4 regions of the Pseudomonas sp. MPDS genome follow, and region 2 is predicted to be linked to each of the others. Evidence: predicted binding sites of a transcription regulator. Region 2 holds the regulator's gene; each other region holds the start of a gene.
What was found. Region 2 encodes FliA, which starts transcription of late flagellar genes. Its sites were predicted from a motif close to CTAAAGTTTNNNNNNNNNNNGCCGNTAA; they were not measured.
Positions count from the first base shown of each region.

Region 1: motA (flagellar motor stator protein MotA) is a predicted target of FliA. The motif match lies at 2,368-2,395, and genes of this name have one in related genera.
Region 3: HQ912_RS15705 (methyl-accepting chemotaxis protein) is a predicted target of FliA. The motif match lies at 3,021-3,048, and genes of this name have one in related genera.
Region 4: HQ912_RS07395 (flagellar protein MotY) is a predicted target of FliA. The motif match lies at 2,067-2,094, and genes of this name have one in related genera.

Region 1 is NZ_CP054128.1:5,807,917-5,812,014, reverse strand. Features, by position in the region: gene rhdA (thiosulfate sulfurtransferase) at 1-716, opposite strand, end outside; gene HQ912_RS25845 (HDOD domain-containing protein) at 759-2,297, opposite strand; gene motA (flagellar motor stator protein MotA) at 2,464-3,315, shown strand; gene motB (flagellar motor protein MotB) at 3,317-4,098, shown strand, end outside.
Region 2 is NZ_CP054128.1:4,563,414-4,567,511, forward strand. Features, by position in the region: gene HQ912_RS20020 (protein phosphatase CheZ) at 1-104, opposite strand, end outside; gene HQ912_RS20025 (chemotaxis response regulator CheY) at 123-494, opposite strand; gene fliA (RNA polymerase sigma factor FliA) at 661-1,404, opposite strand; gene fleN (flagellar synthesis regulator FleN) at 1,401-2,231, opposite strand; gene flhF (flagellar biosynthesis protein FlhF) at 2,349-3,698, opposite strand; gene flhA (flagellar biosynthesis protein FlhA) at 3,710-4,098, opposite strand, start outside.
Region 3 is NZ_CP054128.1:3,571,289-3,575,386, forward strand. Features, by position in the region: gene HQ912_RS15690 (acyl-CoA reductase) at 1-636, shown strand, start outside; gene HQ912_RS15695 (phenylacetate--CoA ligase family protein) at 689-1,963, shown strand; gene HQ912_RS15700 (GNAT family N-acetyltransferase) at 1,960-2,904, shown strand; gene HQ912_RS15705 (methyl-accepting chemotaxis protein) at 3,107-4,098, shown strand, end outside.
Region 4 is NZ_CP054128.1:1,710,915-1,715,012, forward strand. Features, by position in the region: gene HQ912_RS07380 (peroxiredoxin) at 1-76, shown strand, start outside; gene rnt (ribonuclease T) at 279-956, opposite strand; gene pyrC (dihydroorotase) at 953-1,999, opposite strand; gene HQ912_RS07395 (flagellar protein MotY) at 2,191-3,153, shown strand; gene HQ912_RS07400 (argininosuccinate synthase) at 3,281-4,098, shown strand, end outside.

The DNA of each region.
Region 1 (4,098 bases), 1.2 Mb from region 2:
GTGAAGCCAGAGCGGTGGTGGGTCTGGCAATGGGTGATGATTTCTTTGTCAGGCGTGATGCCCAACTGTTCGAGGATCTGCGGCATGTCGCTGCGGATGCGCAGGTTGCGTGCCTGATCCATGCCGGCGGTCCATTCGAAGTTGATCGCGCCGGGAATATGTCCGCCCCTGGCTGCGACGACTTTCTCGCCGGAATATTCCAGCGGCCCGCGTGCGTCCCAGATCGCCAGGTCAGCGGCACCGAGGCGGCTTTGCAGGTATTCGCGGGTGGCGGTGGGTTCATCGTGCAGGGTCAGGCTCACCGGGCCTGTGGCGGGCGGCGGCACTTCAGTGGACACCGGCAGGCCTTCGTCCAGCCACGACAGCAAACCACCGTCGAGGTAGTGGTAGTTCGAATGGCCGATCACATCCAGCAGCCAGATAAAGCGCCCGGCCCAGCCACCGCCTTCATCGTCATAGACCACGTAGACCGCATTCGGGTTGTGCCCCAGTTCGCCGAACAGCGCCTCGAGGTCGGCTTTTGCTGGCAGCAGACCTGGTGCCGGGGGCTGGCCGAGTTGGGTGCGCTTGGGGTCGACGAAGCGTGCGCCAGGGATGTGCCCGGTGCTGTAGCGGGCGGCGCTGGTCAGGTCCACCAGAATCAGTTCGCGGGCGTCGAGGCGCGACAGCAGGTCGCTCGGCTCGATTACCAGCGGCAAGCCAGAGAAGTCAGGCATGTGAGGTCTCCAGGGGCGCAAAGGGAAAAGATTGTATCAAGATCAGCGACCGCGGTTGGTAAAGCTGTGCAAGGCGCGTTCGATACACTGCACGGTTTTGCCGAAGGCCTGCACCGTCACGTCCGAGAAGGGCCCGCCGCCCTGGTCCACCGCCACCAGCATGATCACCCGGCCGTTGCAGGTCAGTGAACGCAACAGCAGGTGTTCGCCGCGAAACAGGCTGCGCAGGCCCGGCGGCAGCAACGCCGAAAACTGAGCGTTGTTGTCCGGGTTCAGGCGAACCTGGGCCTGCTGGGCCTGCAACCGTTGCAACACTTTGCTTTGGCTGATGGAAAAACTCATGGCCGCCGCTTCTTTGGGCAGGCCGGCGATCTGATGCACGCGCAAGCTGGTCTGGCTGCGGTCGGCCATCAGAATCATCACTCGCCGCATGCCGCAGGCCACCAAGGCGTCCCGTGCCGAGGTGGTCAGGTGCATGGCGTTGCTGAACGGGCTCGGTTCCAGCAGCAATTCGGCGCATTGCTTGCGCCACTGGGTCAGGTCTTCGGCGCTGGGCGGGGCGGCCGGCAGCAGCCCCGGGTGGACGCGTCGGCTGCCCCAGGGCCAGATCAACGCCACAGCCGGATGCCAGAGGTCCGGCATGGTGTTGTGGCGGGCACTGATGACGGCTTGCTGGTGCAATTGCTGCTGGACGTCATCCATGGACATCTGCAGATACAAACTTGTCAGATATTGCCAGCGGGTGCTGTGAGGGCCGTCCCACGCCTGTTGCGCTGAAAGGGCCAGGCCGTTGGCTAGCAGCACTGTGTTGGCTGGCTGATTGAGCCAGCGCCGCAGGGTCGGGTCATCGTCCAGGCGATTCTGCTGGCGCAGCGGGTGTTCACTGTCCCGGGCGATGCGTAGGACTTTCACCAGCTCGCGGCGTTCGTTGAGCAGCAGGCGGTAGCCCTGCGCCACCCAGACCGGCAGGCGCCAGGTCTCTACCAGCGCCAGGCAGATTTTCAGCAGGCTGACGCCGAACAACTCGCGCTCCACTTTGCTCGCTGACTGGCCTTTATGGACAACCCGCAATTCCCACTCGCCCAGCAATCCCGGATGAGTCAGGGCCAGCGGCCAGAGCGGTGACAGAAACAGCAGGCTGCCCCAGTGGATGTCTTGCCATAGCCGCGCCAGGCGGCTGGCAAAAAAACCATTGGCCTGTTGCGTTGCGTGCTGGCTGATCAATTGCAGTTGGCGCAGCGCGAGGGGGATTTGCTGTTCCGGCAACGAGGGCAGTCGGGCGAGCAGTTCTTCGGTGCGCTTGAGGCCGAGGCGGTTGATGGCCACTTCGAGATTTTCTGCCGGTTCGGCAAAGTTGCCATGGGTGTGATGGTTGGCTTCACGAATGACGCTCAGCGCCAGGGCGGGGCTGTCCTGGATCAGCTCGGCAATGTCGCGCAGTGAGCGGCGGCTGTCGGCAATGGCTTTGCAGACCAGGTCATGACTGGCTTGCGGCACTGGCAGATGGACGCCCTCGAGCAGCTTGACCCAGCCTTCGAGCGTGTTCGGTCGTGGAGTTGGAACCTTCGTTTCATTAGCCATGGCTGGACGCGATCATCATAGGGAGTATCTACGCCCGGAACGGGGCAAATTGGCTTTTCGCCTGAACTGGCTATAGTCTGGCGCAGTTTTGCCGATAAGTAGAAGAAGAGATTTTTCAGCTTCCGAATATGACCTTGAACCCGACTTAAATAAGTACTTTCTATCTATGGCTAAAATTATCGGCATCATTGTCGTGTTCGCGAGCGTTCTGGGCGGATACGTGCTCTCCCATGGCAAGATTGCCGCCCTGGTCCAGCCCTTTGAGGTCTTGATCATCGGCGGCGCGGCCCTTGGCGCATTCCTGCAAGCCAACCCCGGCTACATGACGATGCACGTGCTCAAGAAGTCCTTGAGCATGTTCGGCTCGCGTTTCAGCCACACTTTCTACCTTGAGGTGCTGGGGCTGATCTACGAGATCCTCAACAAGAGCCGCCGCGAAGGCATGATGGCGATCGAAGGGGATATCGAAGACGCAGCGTCCAGCCCGATCTTCGCCAAGTACCCCACGGTACTCAAGGATGAGCGCATGACGGCGTTCGTCTGTGATTACCTGCGCATCATGTCGTCCGGCAACATGGCTCCCCATGAGCTCGAAGGCCTGTTCGACATGGAACTGTACAGCCTCAAGGAAGATCTGGAGCACCCGTCTCACGCGGTCAACGGCATCGCCGACGGCATGCCGGGTTTCGGTATCGTCGCGGCGGTATTGGGCATCGTGGTGACCATGGCCTCCCTGGGCGAAGGCGACCAGGCATCTATCGGCCTGCACGTAGGTGCGGCACTGGTAGGTACCTTCTTCGGTATTCTCGCCGCGTATGGCTTCTTTGGCCCGTTGGCCCATTCCCTGGCCCACGACGCCAAGGAAGAACTCAATGTCTACGAAGCCATCAAGGCATCGCTCGTGGCCTCGGCTTCGGGCATGCCTCCATCGCTGGCTGTGGAGTTCGGTCGCAAGGTCCTGTACCCGGCGCACCGTCCAAGCTTCGCCGAGTTAGAACAAGCGGTTCGCGGTCGCTAAGATGGAAAACAACCAGCCGATCATTATCAAGCGCGTCAAGCGCATAGCCGGCGGGCATCACGGGGGCGCCTGGAAAATCGCCTTCGCCGACTTCGCGACGGCGATGATGGCGTTCTTTCTGGTGCTGTGGCTGCTGTCCACCGCGACTCCAGAGCAGAAAATCGCCATCGCCGGTTATTTCAAGGACCCGGTGGGTTTTTCCGAAAGCGGCACGCCGTATATCATCGACCTGGGCGGCTCGCCGGTCCTGGCGCCGGAAAACACCCTCAACCCTGAAGTCGAATCCCAGCCTCAGCCCGACAAGGCGAAGGTAGACGCCAATGACGCCGAAGGCATGGCCGAGGAGGTCGAGCGAGAGCGTCTGGAGTTGTTGCTGCAAGAGTTGCAGAACAAAGTCGAAGAGAACCCTCAACTGCAGAAGTTCAAGGACCAGATCCTGTTCGAAATCACGCCGAACGGCTTGCGCATCCAGATCATGGACGCCGAGAACCGTCCGATGTTCGACTCTGGCAGCGCGCGCCTGAAACCTTATTTCGAAGATATTCTGCTGGCCATGGCCGACACCATCAAAGCGGTGCCGAACAAGATCAGCATCAGTGGTCATACCGATGCCAAGCCCTTCATCGGCAAAGGCGATTTCGGTAACTGGGAACTCTCCGCCAATCGCGCCAATGCGGCTCGTCGGGCCCTGGTGGCCGGCAGTTATCCGGACGAGCAGGTGGCGCGGGTGGTCGGTTATGCCTCCTCGGCGCTGTTCGACCGCAAAGACCCGTTCAACCCGGT
Region 2 (4,098 bases):
TGAACCGCATCGCCAAAGCGGCCTTTCTCAAGGCTGTCGACCAGTTCGCGGGCATGTTTTTTCAGGGTCGATTCGAAATCACCCATTGAAGATTCGTTATCCATAGCTCCCCCGTGGCGCCGTTAACCGATGCGTTCGAAGATTTTTTCGATCTTCTCTTTCAACGCCTGGGCCGTGAAGGGTTTGACCACGTAGCCGTTCACACCGGCCTGGGCCGCTTCGATGATCTGCTCGCGCTTGGCTTCGGCAGTGACCATCAGCACCGGAAGGTGCTTGAGTTTTTCGTCGGCGCGCACATGGCGCAGCAAGTCGATACCGGTCATGCCGGGCATGTTCCAGTCAGTCACCAGAAAGTCGATGCTTCCGCTGTTGAGAACCGGAATGGCAGTGGTGCCATCGTCGGCCTCGACCGTGTTGGTGAACCCAAGGTCACGCAACAGGTTTTTTATGATCCGCCGCATCGTTGAGAAGTCATCAACGATGAGGATTTTCATGTTCTTGTCCAATTCGACCTCCAAGCAGTCTTAAACGCGCCCAGCACCTGAACGCGCCATTTCAATCAATCCGGCACAACACTCGACAACGGTCTGGAGGACAACAGAGAAAGACTGGCTCAGCACATGCCAGGCCAGCCTCGTTCGCAGTGTCCCCACACTGCTGTCAGCGCGCTCGCCACTCCCCCAAACGCCCCCGCAAACGGGCCGCGCACTGGCTGTGTAACTGGCTGACCCGCGATTCGCTGACACCCAGGACCTCACCGATTTCCTTGAGGTTCAGCTCTTCGTCGTAGTACAGCGCCAAGACCAGTCGCTCACGCTCCGGCAAATTGGCAATCGCATCCGCCAGCGCGCTCTGGAAACGCTCATCTTCCAGGTCACGCGATGGCTCCATGTGAGCACTCGCGCCGTCCTCGTGCAGCCCTTCGTGTTCGCCGTCCTGCAGCAGGTCGTCGAAACTGAACAGGCGACTGCCCAAGGTATCGTTCAAAATCCCGTAATAATCATCGAGACTCAATTGGAGTTCGGCCGCAACCTCGTGATCTTTAGCGTCACGCCCGGTTTTAGCTTCAATGGCGCGAATGGCGTCACTGACCATGCGGGTATTGCGATGCACCGAACGCGGCGCCCAATCACCCTTACGGACTTCATCGAGCATCGCCCCGCGAATGCGAATACCGGCATAGGTCTCGAAACTGGCGCCCTTGCTCGCGTCGTATTTGTTCGACACTTCGAGCAGGCCGATCATGCCCGCCTGGATCAGGTCTTCAACCTGGACACTGGCCGGCAAGCGCGCCAGCAAGTGATAGGCGATACGCTTGACCAGAGGCGCGTATCGCTCAATCAATTCGTACTGGGCGTCCCGTGCCGATTTCTTGTAGAGATGGTTGTAACCGCTGGCTGTCATAACACGGGCCCTGCTGTTTGTTGCACGAGACGCTCGACGAAAAACTCCAGATGCCCGCGAGGGTTGGCTGGCAGTGGCCAGGTATCAACCTTCTGGGCAATAGCCTTGAACGCCAGTGCGCATTTGGAACGGGGAAAGGCTTCATAAACCGCACGTTGCTTCTGGACGGCCTTGCGTACGCTTTCGTCGTAGGGCACAGCGCCGACGTATTGTAGGGCGACGTCCAGGAAACGATCCGTGACCTTTGTCAACTTGGCGAACAGGTTGCGACCTTCCTGCGGGCTCTGGGCCATGTTGGCCAGGACGCGGAAGCGGTTCATGCCGTAGTCACGGTTCAATAACTTGATCAGGGCATAGGCGTCGGTGATGGACGTCGGTTCGTCGCAGACCACCAGCAAGACTTCCTGGGCAGCGCGTACGAAACTGACGACCGAATCACCGATACCGGCAGCGGTGTCGATCACCAGCACATCGAGGTTGTCACCGATGTCGCTGAAGGCCTGGATCAGGCCGGCGTGTTGAGCCGGGGTCAGGTGAACCATGCTCTGGGTGCCCGAGGCAGCCGGCACGATGCGAATCCCGCCCGGCCCTTGCAGCAGCACGTCGCGCAGTTCGCAGCGGCCCTCTATCACGTCCGCCAGCGTGCGCTTGGGCGTGAGCCCCAGCAGCACGTCGACGTTCGCCAGGCCCAGGTCGGCGTCCAGCAGCATGACCCGTCGGCCAAGCTCTGCCAGAGCCAGGGACAAGTTCACTGACACGTTAGTCTTGCCGACGCCACCTTTGCCGCCGGTCACCGCGATCACCTGTACGGGATGCATGCTGCCCATGTTCGTTCTTTACCTTGTCTTACTTAGACGGAGGCCACATTACTGGCTGCGCGCTCGCATGAAGGAACAATGCATGGCAGACCATCGATGTAGGTACAAAAAATATTCATGATTACCTCAGCCGACCTGCTTGGTCGGGCTGTGGTAGATATCAGCGAACATATCAGCCATGGCTTCTTCGCTGGGTTCTTCCTGCATTTGCACACTCACGGCACGACTGACCAGTTGATGACGGCGCGGCAGATGCAAATCATCCGGGATCCGCGGCCCGTCGGTCAGGTAGGCCACCGGTAAATCATGACCGATCGCCAGGCTCAACACCTCGCCCAGGCTTGCCGTTTCGTCCAGCTTAGTCAGGATGCAGCCGGCCAGCCCGCAGCGTTTGTAGCTGTGGTATGCGGCGGTTAGAACCTGTTTCTGGCTGGTGGTTGCCAACACGAGATAATTTTTTGACCGGATCCCACGCCCGGCCAGGCTTTCAAGCTGCATGCGCAGGGCCGGATCGCTGGCTTGCAGGCCGGCGGTATCGATCAGCACGACGCGCTTGCGCAGCAGCGGTTCCAGCGCCTGGGCCAGGGACTGGCCCGGATCCACATGGGTCACCGACACATTGAGGATCCGGCCCAAGGTCTTGAGTTGTTCCTGGGCACCGATACGGAAACTGTCCATGCTCACCAGGGCGATGCTCTGGGCGCCGTACTTGAGTACATAACGCGCCGCGAGCTTGGCCAGGGTGGTGGTCTTGCCCATACCGGCCGGGCCGACCATGGCAATGACGCCACCTTCTTCGAGAGGCTCGACTTCCGGTGTGGCGATCATCCGCGCCAGGTGCGCCAGCAACATGCGCCAAGCCTGACGAGGTTCTTCGATATCGTTGATCAGCGCCAGCAGGTCGCGGGACAACGGACCGGACAGGCCGATGCGTTGCAGGCGACGCCACAGGTTAGCCTGGGCCGGACGGTTGCCTTGCAACTGGTTCCAGGCCAGGGAGCCGAGCTGAACTTCCATCAGTTCACGCAGGCTGTTGAGTTCGAAGCGCATCGAGTCCAGGGCGCGCGGGTCGACGCCACCGCCCGAGGCAGCCTGAACCGGCGCCGGACGACGCGGCTCGGCCTTGGCCTGCTCGACCAGTGGCTCAGCAGCGGTCAACGGCAATCCAGCGGTCAGAGGCTGGCCGGCGAACAATTGACGATTGGTGCCCGCGCTGGCTTCGCCGTCACTGCTGCGCAAGCTCAATTCGGCCTGGGCACTGGCGATGCGCGACTGGGTCTTGCGCAGCTCATCCTCGAGTTCCATGTTGGGAACACGTGGGGCCAGCGCCGACAATTTGTAATCCAGAGCCGCCGTCAGCTCGACACCCCCGGCGATCCGACGGTTGCCGATGATGGCGGCTTCAGCGCCCAGCTCGTCACGAACCAGCTTCATGGCCTGACGCATATCGGCGGCGAAAAAACGCTTCACTTGCATAAACCACTACCTCAGCCGTTGGGCCCTACTGTCGCAACGATGGTCACTTGCTTGTTGTCCGGTATTTCCTGGTACGCCAGCACATGCAGCCCCGGGACCGCGAGGCGCCCGAATCGCGAAAGCATCGCGCGAATCGGACCGGCCACCAGCAGGATCACCGGTTGGCCTTGCATCTCCTGCCGCTGGGCTGCATCGATCAGCGAACGCTGCAGCTTCTCGGCCATGCTTGGCTCCAGCAGAACGCCCTCTTCCGAGCCTTGTCCTGCCTTCTGCAGACTATTGAGCAATATCTGTTCCAACCTTGGCTCCAACGTGATCACAGGCAGCTCCGACTCAGTGCCTACAATGCTTTGGACGATTGCGCGGGATACGCCAACCCGCACCGCAGCCACCAGAGCGG
Region 3 (4,098 bases), 990 kb from region 2:
GGGCCAGGCTGCCGTCAGTTGCTTGAGGACTGCGGCGTGACAAGTATTCGCTCAGCCATCTATGGCAGCGTCGACGCGGGTCCCCTTGGCCATGCCTGCACTGCCAGCGGCGAGGGTGTATTCCACCTCATGGAGGACATTCAATACCTGGAGATCGTCCAGCTGGAACTGGACGCTCCGGTCGCGTCGGGGGAAACCGGACGGCTGCTGTTCACTTCGCGCAGACGCCAAGCGCAGCCCCTTCACCGCTACGAAGTTGGTGATTGCGGGCGCTGGCTCACCGCTCCCTGCCCGTGTGGCCTGGAGTCACCCCGGTTCGAGTTGCGCCAGCGCCACGGCGCCCTGATACGCATCGTGACGTACCTGATCAATACCCACGAGCTGGCTGAGCAGGCACAAACGGCCATTCAGATCGTACTCGATTACCACAGCAGCGGCTGCGAACGCCTGTTGATTCGCGCCGATGGCAATGCACAAACGGTCCGGAGCCAGGTCATGGGCCTCGAACTGCTGTCCACGCTGGTGGAGTCCGAAATGCTCGTACTGGACGTGCAATCCTGTCCGGCGACAAGTTTCGAACATAACAAACACAGCGGCAAAGTACCGCTGGTGATTGATCGCAGACTCACCGCTTGATTGTTTTCCCGTGTAATTGAATAAGCGGACGTTAGAGTCCGAGAGAACCCTGATGAGCACCTCTTTACCATTCGAACAATGGCTCGCCCATATTCGTACGCATTCAACGTTCTACCGCAAGTCTTTACGGCATTTACCCGCGCAGAATTGCGCTCTGGAGGATGTCCCCATTGTCGACGTCGCCGACTATTGGGCCGGCAGTCATGACCTGGACAATTGGGACGTGCTGACCGACAAAATAGAAGACGCGCTGATCTACAAAACCGGCGGCACGACCAGTCAGGGGAAACTGTCGGTGTACACCCGCGCTGAATGGCAGCGGATGCTCAACTGCTTCGGTCAGAGCCTGTCAGCGCAATTGAGGGCTGGTGATCGAATCGCCAACCTGTTCTTTTCCGGAGACCTGTACGCCAGTTTCCTGTTCATTCATGGCGCCCTTGGCAAAGTCGATGTAGCCATCACCGAATTCCCGTTCACCGGGGCGGTGGATCTCGAGGTGCTGACCGAGGCGGTGACCGGCCACCGCATCAATGTGCTGGCCGGTGTGCCTGCGCACCTGCTGGCGTTTGCCGACCATTTGGATCAACAGGGACGAACGCTGCCCGGCATCACCACCGTGCTGTTCGGCGGAGAAAACCTGTTCGACAGCCAGTTGCCCGCGTTGCAGCGCGCCTTCCCACAGGCACGCTTCGCCTCCATCGGCTATGCCAGCGTCGACGCCGGGCTGGTGGGCGCCAGCGCACCGGACTGCAACCTGGGCGAGCACCGCGTGTTCGGCGAACAGATACGGGTAGAGATCATCGATGAACTGAGCGGTGAGGTCATCCAGGCGTGCGATCGGCCCGGCAATCTGGTGGTGACCAACCTCACCCGGACCCTGATGCCCATCGTGCGGTATCCGGTGGGCGACCGAGCGTGCTGGCGCGAGCCGGTTGGCACCCCGCGACGCAAGTTCGCGCTTCAGGGCCGCAGCGCGAAAAGCCAGCGAGTGCGGGTAGGCGTTTTCTCGCTGTTTTCGCAGGAAATCAGCGACATCATCCGCAGCATTGGCGGTGACCTTCAGTGGCAATTGATCATCGAGCACGCACAGAACAACGACCGCGTGTTGCTCAAGTGGGTGCCTGGCGGGCAAACCCAGGCTTGCCAGTCACTCTCCAACACATTGAAAGCTGCCTTGACCAAACAGTATCCGGGTATCGACCAACTCGACCTGCACGTCCAGGCCTGCGGCCTGCAAGCGTTGGAACGCCATCCACGCTCTGGCAAGCACCTGTCGATCATCGACCGCCGCACCTATGCGCCGTTGACAGCGAGGCACGCCGGATGAGCAGCGTGGTCATCCGACCGTTCAGGCCCACGGATGGCGTCGGAACCAGCGAATTGTTCCGCCGGGTTTACGGCGATCACTACGTCTCACCAGACGTCTACCTGCCACACATGATTGGCCTGCACAACCTGCTGAACCGTTGGCACTCCATGGTCGCCGTGGAGGATGAGCGCGTGGTCGGTCATGCCGCATTGTGTCGGCAGACGGCCGATGGTGAAGACGCGGAACTGGCCCTGATCGCGGTGGACCCCGCGGTGCAGGGCGGCCAGATTGCGACGCGCCTGGGGCAGCAATTACTCGACAGCTGCCAGGACCTCGGACTTGCCAGGCTGTCGATCAAGCAAGTCACCAGCCATTGCTACAGCCAGCGTCTGGCACAACGCCTGGGGTTCCATGACACCGGGCTGCTGCCTGACCATGTGCCCTCACCTTTCGCCACGGTCCACGCCGAAACCATCGTGGTCGGCAGCCAAGTGGTCAGCGGCCATCGCCGCCCGCTGCCCCACCTCAAATGGCCCGCGGCATGCCAATGGCTGACGCAACCCTTGGCATCGCTGTTTGGTACCTCGCTCGAGGCGCCCTTGCCTTCGGTACAGCCTTTTCAAATCCGACAGCTGCCCGGAAGAATCGACATTGTGGCCGGGTACATAGGCCTTCGCCTGGCCGGGCAACTGCTGCGCTTGCCGGCCCATTGGTCACTTTCAGTGCGACTCGGACTGCGTCAGCAATTTGCCGACGATTACCAACGATTGATGGACGCCGGATTCATCTTCACCGGGATCATGCCTGCTGAAGGCGACCCCGGCTGGCAGGCGCTGTTTCACCGTGGCGCCCTGGATCGCCCGCTCACCTTGCATTCGGAGCCGATGCAACGGCTCCACGAACAAGTGCAAGCCCAAGGGCACATCTGGAGGAGCGCCCAGGCAGGTTCGGCGGCGTAAAACGGAGTATTCGGCGCTGTGGCCACGCAAAAAAGTCGCGCTGAAATGCTGGAAGATCGCGGCGTTCACGCTGCGATCTTTCCCGATCAGCGGTAATGTTTGCTATGTGGGCACCCCTCAAGCTGTCCAGCGACGGGCCGATAAAAATAAGTCAGGCCATTGCGCCAGCTCCCGAAAAACGCCTTCGAGCAAGGATTCCCACATGCCCGCATTTCGCACCATTCAGGCGCGCTACACGCTGTTCCTGATTTCATTCATCCTGTTGTTGTCCATCCTGACCGTCGTGGGTATCAGCTATCTCGTCGCGCCCAAACTGCGCCACACCGAAGAGCAAGTGGCGCTTAATCGCATCAGCGAAGTGGCCGAGCAGATCCAGGGGGAATTGAACAAGGTCCAGGCGCAGCAACGCAGCATCACCCAGACCATCCCGCTGCTCGACAGCGATGCCATAGACAGGGTCCTGCCTGGCTTGGTGGATCAGTACGGCGAGCTGAAAGTCTTTGGTGGCGGGATCTGGCCGCTGCCTAATCAGCGGGCCGAAGGGCGTAGCAAATTCAGCACGTTCTGGCACCGCGACGCCTCGGGCAAACTGGTGGTCAATACCTTCTGGAACAGCGACGCGGCGCCAAATTATTACGATCAACCCTGGCACAAGGGCGGCATGGCCACACCCGCCGGCAAGTGCGCCTGGGCCGCCGCCTATAAAGACGACGCCAGCGCTGAGCCGCGGACCAACTGCGCCATGTCCATCCAGAAGAACGGCGCGCCTTATGGCGTTTCCACCATCGACGTGACCCTGGGCTTCTTCAATGAGCTGGTGGCACGCAAGGAAGCCGAGCTGAGCGCCGAGATGCTGATCGTGGAAGGCGATGGCAAGATCATCAGCAACAGTTCGCGCATCAGCGGCCCCATCGTGCTGAAGAACATCAGCGAACTGGCGGCAACCTCGCCCTTCGCCGCACAGGTCAAGGCCGGCCTGGCCCAGCGAGACCAACCGCTGCAGCGGGTCGAATTTGATAACAAGGGTGAGGCCAGTACCTTTTTCATGCGGCCTATCGAAGGTTCGCCGTGGTTCCTGGCTACCGCCTTGCCAACCCGCCTGATCACCGCCCAGCGCGACGATGTACTGAGCACGTTAAGCCTGCTGCAGATCCCGATGGTGATCCTGCTGGTGTTGATGCAGTTGTACGCGAT
Region 4 (4,098 bases), 2.9 Mb from region 2:
AAAAGGCGACAAGGGCATGACCGCATCCCCTGAAGGCGTTGCCGCCTACCTGGGCGAGCACAGCGACAAGCTGTAAGCGCAACAGGCACAAAAAAACCGGCCCTCGATGGGCCGGTTTTTTTATGGGGAAGGATTTATCCCAATTGTTTAAAAACACCAGAAACAGCTGTGGGAGCAAAGCTTGCTCGCGATACAGGCGCCTCGGTATCTCTGGGATACCGTGTCGTTTTCATCGCGGGCAAGCCTTGCTCGCACCGTCCTGATGCTTACTCAGCACATCAGTCGTCGAAATCCTGCCAGCCACCCATTTCTTTCCAGCGATTGACGATGCCGCAGAACAGCTCGGCCGTCTTCTCGGTGTCGTAGCGGGCCGAGTGGGCTTCACGGCCATCAAAGTCGATATCGGCTGCCTGGCAGGCCTTGGCCAACACGGTCTGGCCGTATGCCAGGCCGGCAAGCGTCGCGGTGTCGAAGCTGGAAAACGGATGGAACGGGTTGCGCTTCATGTCCAGGCGCGCCACCGCCGCATTGAGAAAGCCCAGGTCGAAGCTGCTGTTGTGGCCGACCAGGATCGCCCGTTTGCAGCCGTTGGCCTTCAAAGCCTTGCGCACGCCTCGGAAAATGTCCGTCAGGGCCGTCTCTTCACTCACCGCCATGCGCAATGGGTGATCAAGCTTGATCCCGGTGAACTCCAGGGCTGCCGCCTCGATGTTGGCGCCTTCGAACGGTTCGACGCGGAAGAAATAGGTGTGATCAGGGAACACAAAACCTTTTTCGTCCATGCCAATGGTGGTCGCAGCGATTTCCAGCAGCGCATCGGTGGCAGAGTTGAAACCGCCGGTTTCTACGTCGACCACGACCGGCAGGTAGCCCCGGAAGCGGGCTGCCATGGGGTGACGGGCAGCGCCCGAACCACCGTTGCCGTCCAGCTCGTCGTCGAAATGATCTTCACTCACACACTTTCCTCCAGCAGGCGCCAGCGCAGTTTTTCACCGGCGCGCAGCGGGATAACAGTCAGCTCGCCAAAAGGCAGGCTGGCGGGGGCGGTCCACTCGTCGCGAACCAGGGTAATACGATCGGTGTTCACCGGCAGGCCATAGAAGCGCGGGCCGTGGAGGCTGGCGAAGCCTTCGAGTTTGTCCAGCGCATTGCGCTGCTCGAACGCCTCGGCATACATCTCGATGGCGGCATAGGCGGTGTAGCAGCCAGCGCAACCGCAGGCCGCTTCCTTGGCGTGCCGGGCATGGGGCGCCGAGTCCGTGCCGAGGAAGAACTTGGCGCTGCCGCTGGTGGCAGCGTCGAGCAAGGCTTCTTGATGGGTGTTGCGCTTGAGGATCGGCAGGCAATAGAAGTGCGGCCGGATCCCGCCCACCAGCATATGGTTGCGGTTGTACAGCAGGTGATGCGCGGTAATGGTCGCGCCAACGTTCGCCGGGGCTTCGTTGACGAACTGCACGGCATCACCGGTGGTGATGTGTTCGAACACCACCTTGAGCGTCGGGAAGCGCTCCACGACACGACGCATGTGCTCATCGATGAAGATTTTTTCGCGGTCGAACACGTCGACGTCGCCACGAGTGACTTCACCGTGGATCAGCAACGGCATCCCGACTTCGGCCATGGCCTCCAGCGCCGGGAAAATCTTGTCGATGCTGGTGACGCCGGAGTCCGAGTTGGTGGTGGCGCCGGCGGGGTACAGCTTGGCGGCATGGACGAAGCCGCTGGCCTTGGCCTCGCGTATTTCTTCGGGCTGCGTACGGTCGGTGAGGTAAAGCACCATCAGCGGTTCGAAACGGCTGCCGGCCGGGCGTGCGGCCAGGATTCGCTGGCGATAGCCGTCGGCCTCGATGGCGTTGCGCACTGGCGGAACCAGGTTCGGCATGATGATTGCGCGCCCGAAGGTGCGCGCGACATCGGCGACGGTATGGGTCAACACAGCACCATCGCGAAGATGAATATGCCAGTCGTCGGGACGCAGCAGGGTCAGGCGGTCGGACATTGGGGGGCTTCCAGGCGGGTCAAACTCTGGGGAATGCTACCGGAAAAGACCGATTCAGGCACCCGCTATCAAGTTCTGGCGCAAGTTACCGATAGCTCCTACAGGTGTGCCACGAATCCGTAAGGCGCCCCGGACAGGCGTCATACTCTCAACGTGTGTCGATCTTTGTATAAAAGCCATTGGAGCCGCCCGTGCGCCAGCGTTATTTAGCCTTGCTCAGTGTGTTTGCCAGCCTTCCCGCCATGGCGCTCACTTTCCAGACCCGTCTGGAGAGCATTGAGTGGACGGTCGAAGGCGACAAGTTCGAGTGCCGGCTGAGTCAGCCGGTCACCGATTTCGGCAGCGGCGAATTCGTGCGCCGGGCCGGCGAGCAGGCGATCTTCCGGCTCAAGTCCCATAACCCGATGCTCGGTGGTGGTTCGGCCATCCTGCTGGCGGCCGCCGCGCCTTGGCAGCCGGGACGGGGCGACATCAACCTGGGCTCGGTCAGGCTCGGCAGCGGCGATGTGCTCTTCAACAGCTCTCAGGTCCAGGCGGGCCGCTTGATCAGCGGGCTGATGGAAGGGCGCAGCCCAGTGGTACGGCGTAACACGGGGGACGGGCGGGTTTCGGAAGTCCGGCTGCTGCCCGTGCGCTTCAACAAGGCCTTCAGTGATTACCAGGGCTGCGTGGCAAAACTGTTGCCGAAGAATTTCGAGCAGGTGAAGCAATCTCAGATCGGCTTTCCCGGCGAAGGCGTTGAGCTCGATGCCCGGGCCAAGGCTCAGTTGCAGGTGATGATCGACTTCATCAAAGCCGACCCGACCGTCAACCATGTCGAACTCGACGGTCACTCCGACAATAGCGGCAATCGATTGACCAATCGTGAGCTGTCTCGTCGCCGTGCCCTGGCGGTCCAGGACTTCTTCAAGGCCAACGGCTTTCAAGAGTCGCAGATCACCGTGCGGTTCCACGGCGAACGTTACCCCCTGGTGCCCAACACCAGTGCCGCCAATCGCGCCAAGAACCGTCGTGTGGCCGTGCGCCTGGAGCGTGTGGCGGTGCCTGAAGCGCCGGCACCGCAGGCTACACCCGCCGCGCCCCCTGCCAAGGCTCCGACGCCGACCGCGACACCGGCCCAGCCCACTGCAGCCACCGCCGCGCGGACATCCTGACCCGTGAGGATCGTCGCGCGCTCCACATAATCTGTCGCTTCGTCGTCATAAGCTGTCGCGCCCCTGTAAATTATCCGCGCTGGACGTTAAACTTCCCGGCTTTCCGTACAACCCGTGGAGTGATGGCATGGCGGACGTAAACAAGGTCGTTCTGGCGTATTCCGGCGGCCTGGACACTTCGGTGATCCTCAAGTGGCTGCAGGACACTTATAACTGTGAAGTGGTGACCTTCACCGCTGACCTGGGGCAGGGCGAAGAAGTCGAGCCTGCACGCGCCAAGGCTCAGGCCATGGGCGTCAAAGAGATCTACATCGATGACCTGCGCGAAGAGTTCGTCCGTGACTTCGTGTTCCCGATGTTCCGCGCCAACACTGTTTACGAAGGCGAGTACCTGCTGGGTACCTCCATCGCCCGTCCGTTGATCGCCAAGCGCCTGATCGAAATCGCCAACGAAACCGGTGCCGACGCCATTTCCCACGGTGCCACCGGCAAGGGCAACGATCAGGTGCGTTTCGAACTCGGTGCCTATGCCCTCAAGCCCGGCGTGAAAGTCATCGCGCCGTGGCGCGAGTGGGACTTGCTGTCCCGTGAAAAGCTGATGGACTACGCCGAGAAGCACGCCATCCCGATCGAACGCCACGGTAAGAAGAAATCCCCGTACTCGATGGATGCCAACCTGCTGCACATCTCCTATGAAGGCGGCGTGCTGGAAGACACCTGGACCGAGCACGAAGAAGACATGTGGCGCTGGACCGTCTCCCCGGAGAAGGCTCCTGACACCCCGCAATACCTGGAGCTGACCTATCGCAACGGCGATATCGTCGCGCTGGACGGCGTGGAAATGAGCCCGGCCACCGTGCTGGCGACCCTGAACCGTATCGGTGGCGAACACGGCATCGGTCGTCTGGACATCGTCGAGAACCGTTATGTCGGCATGAAGTCCCG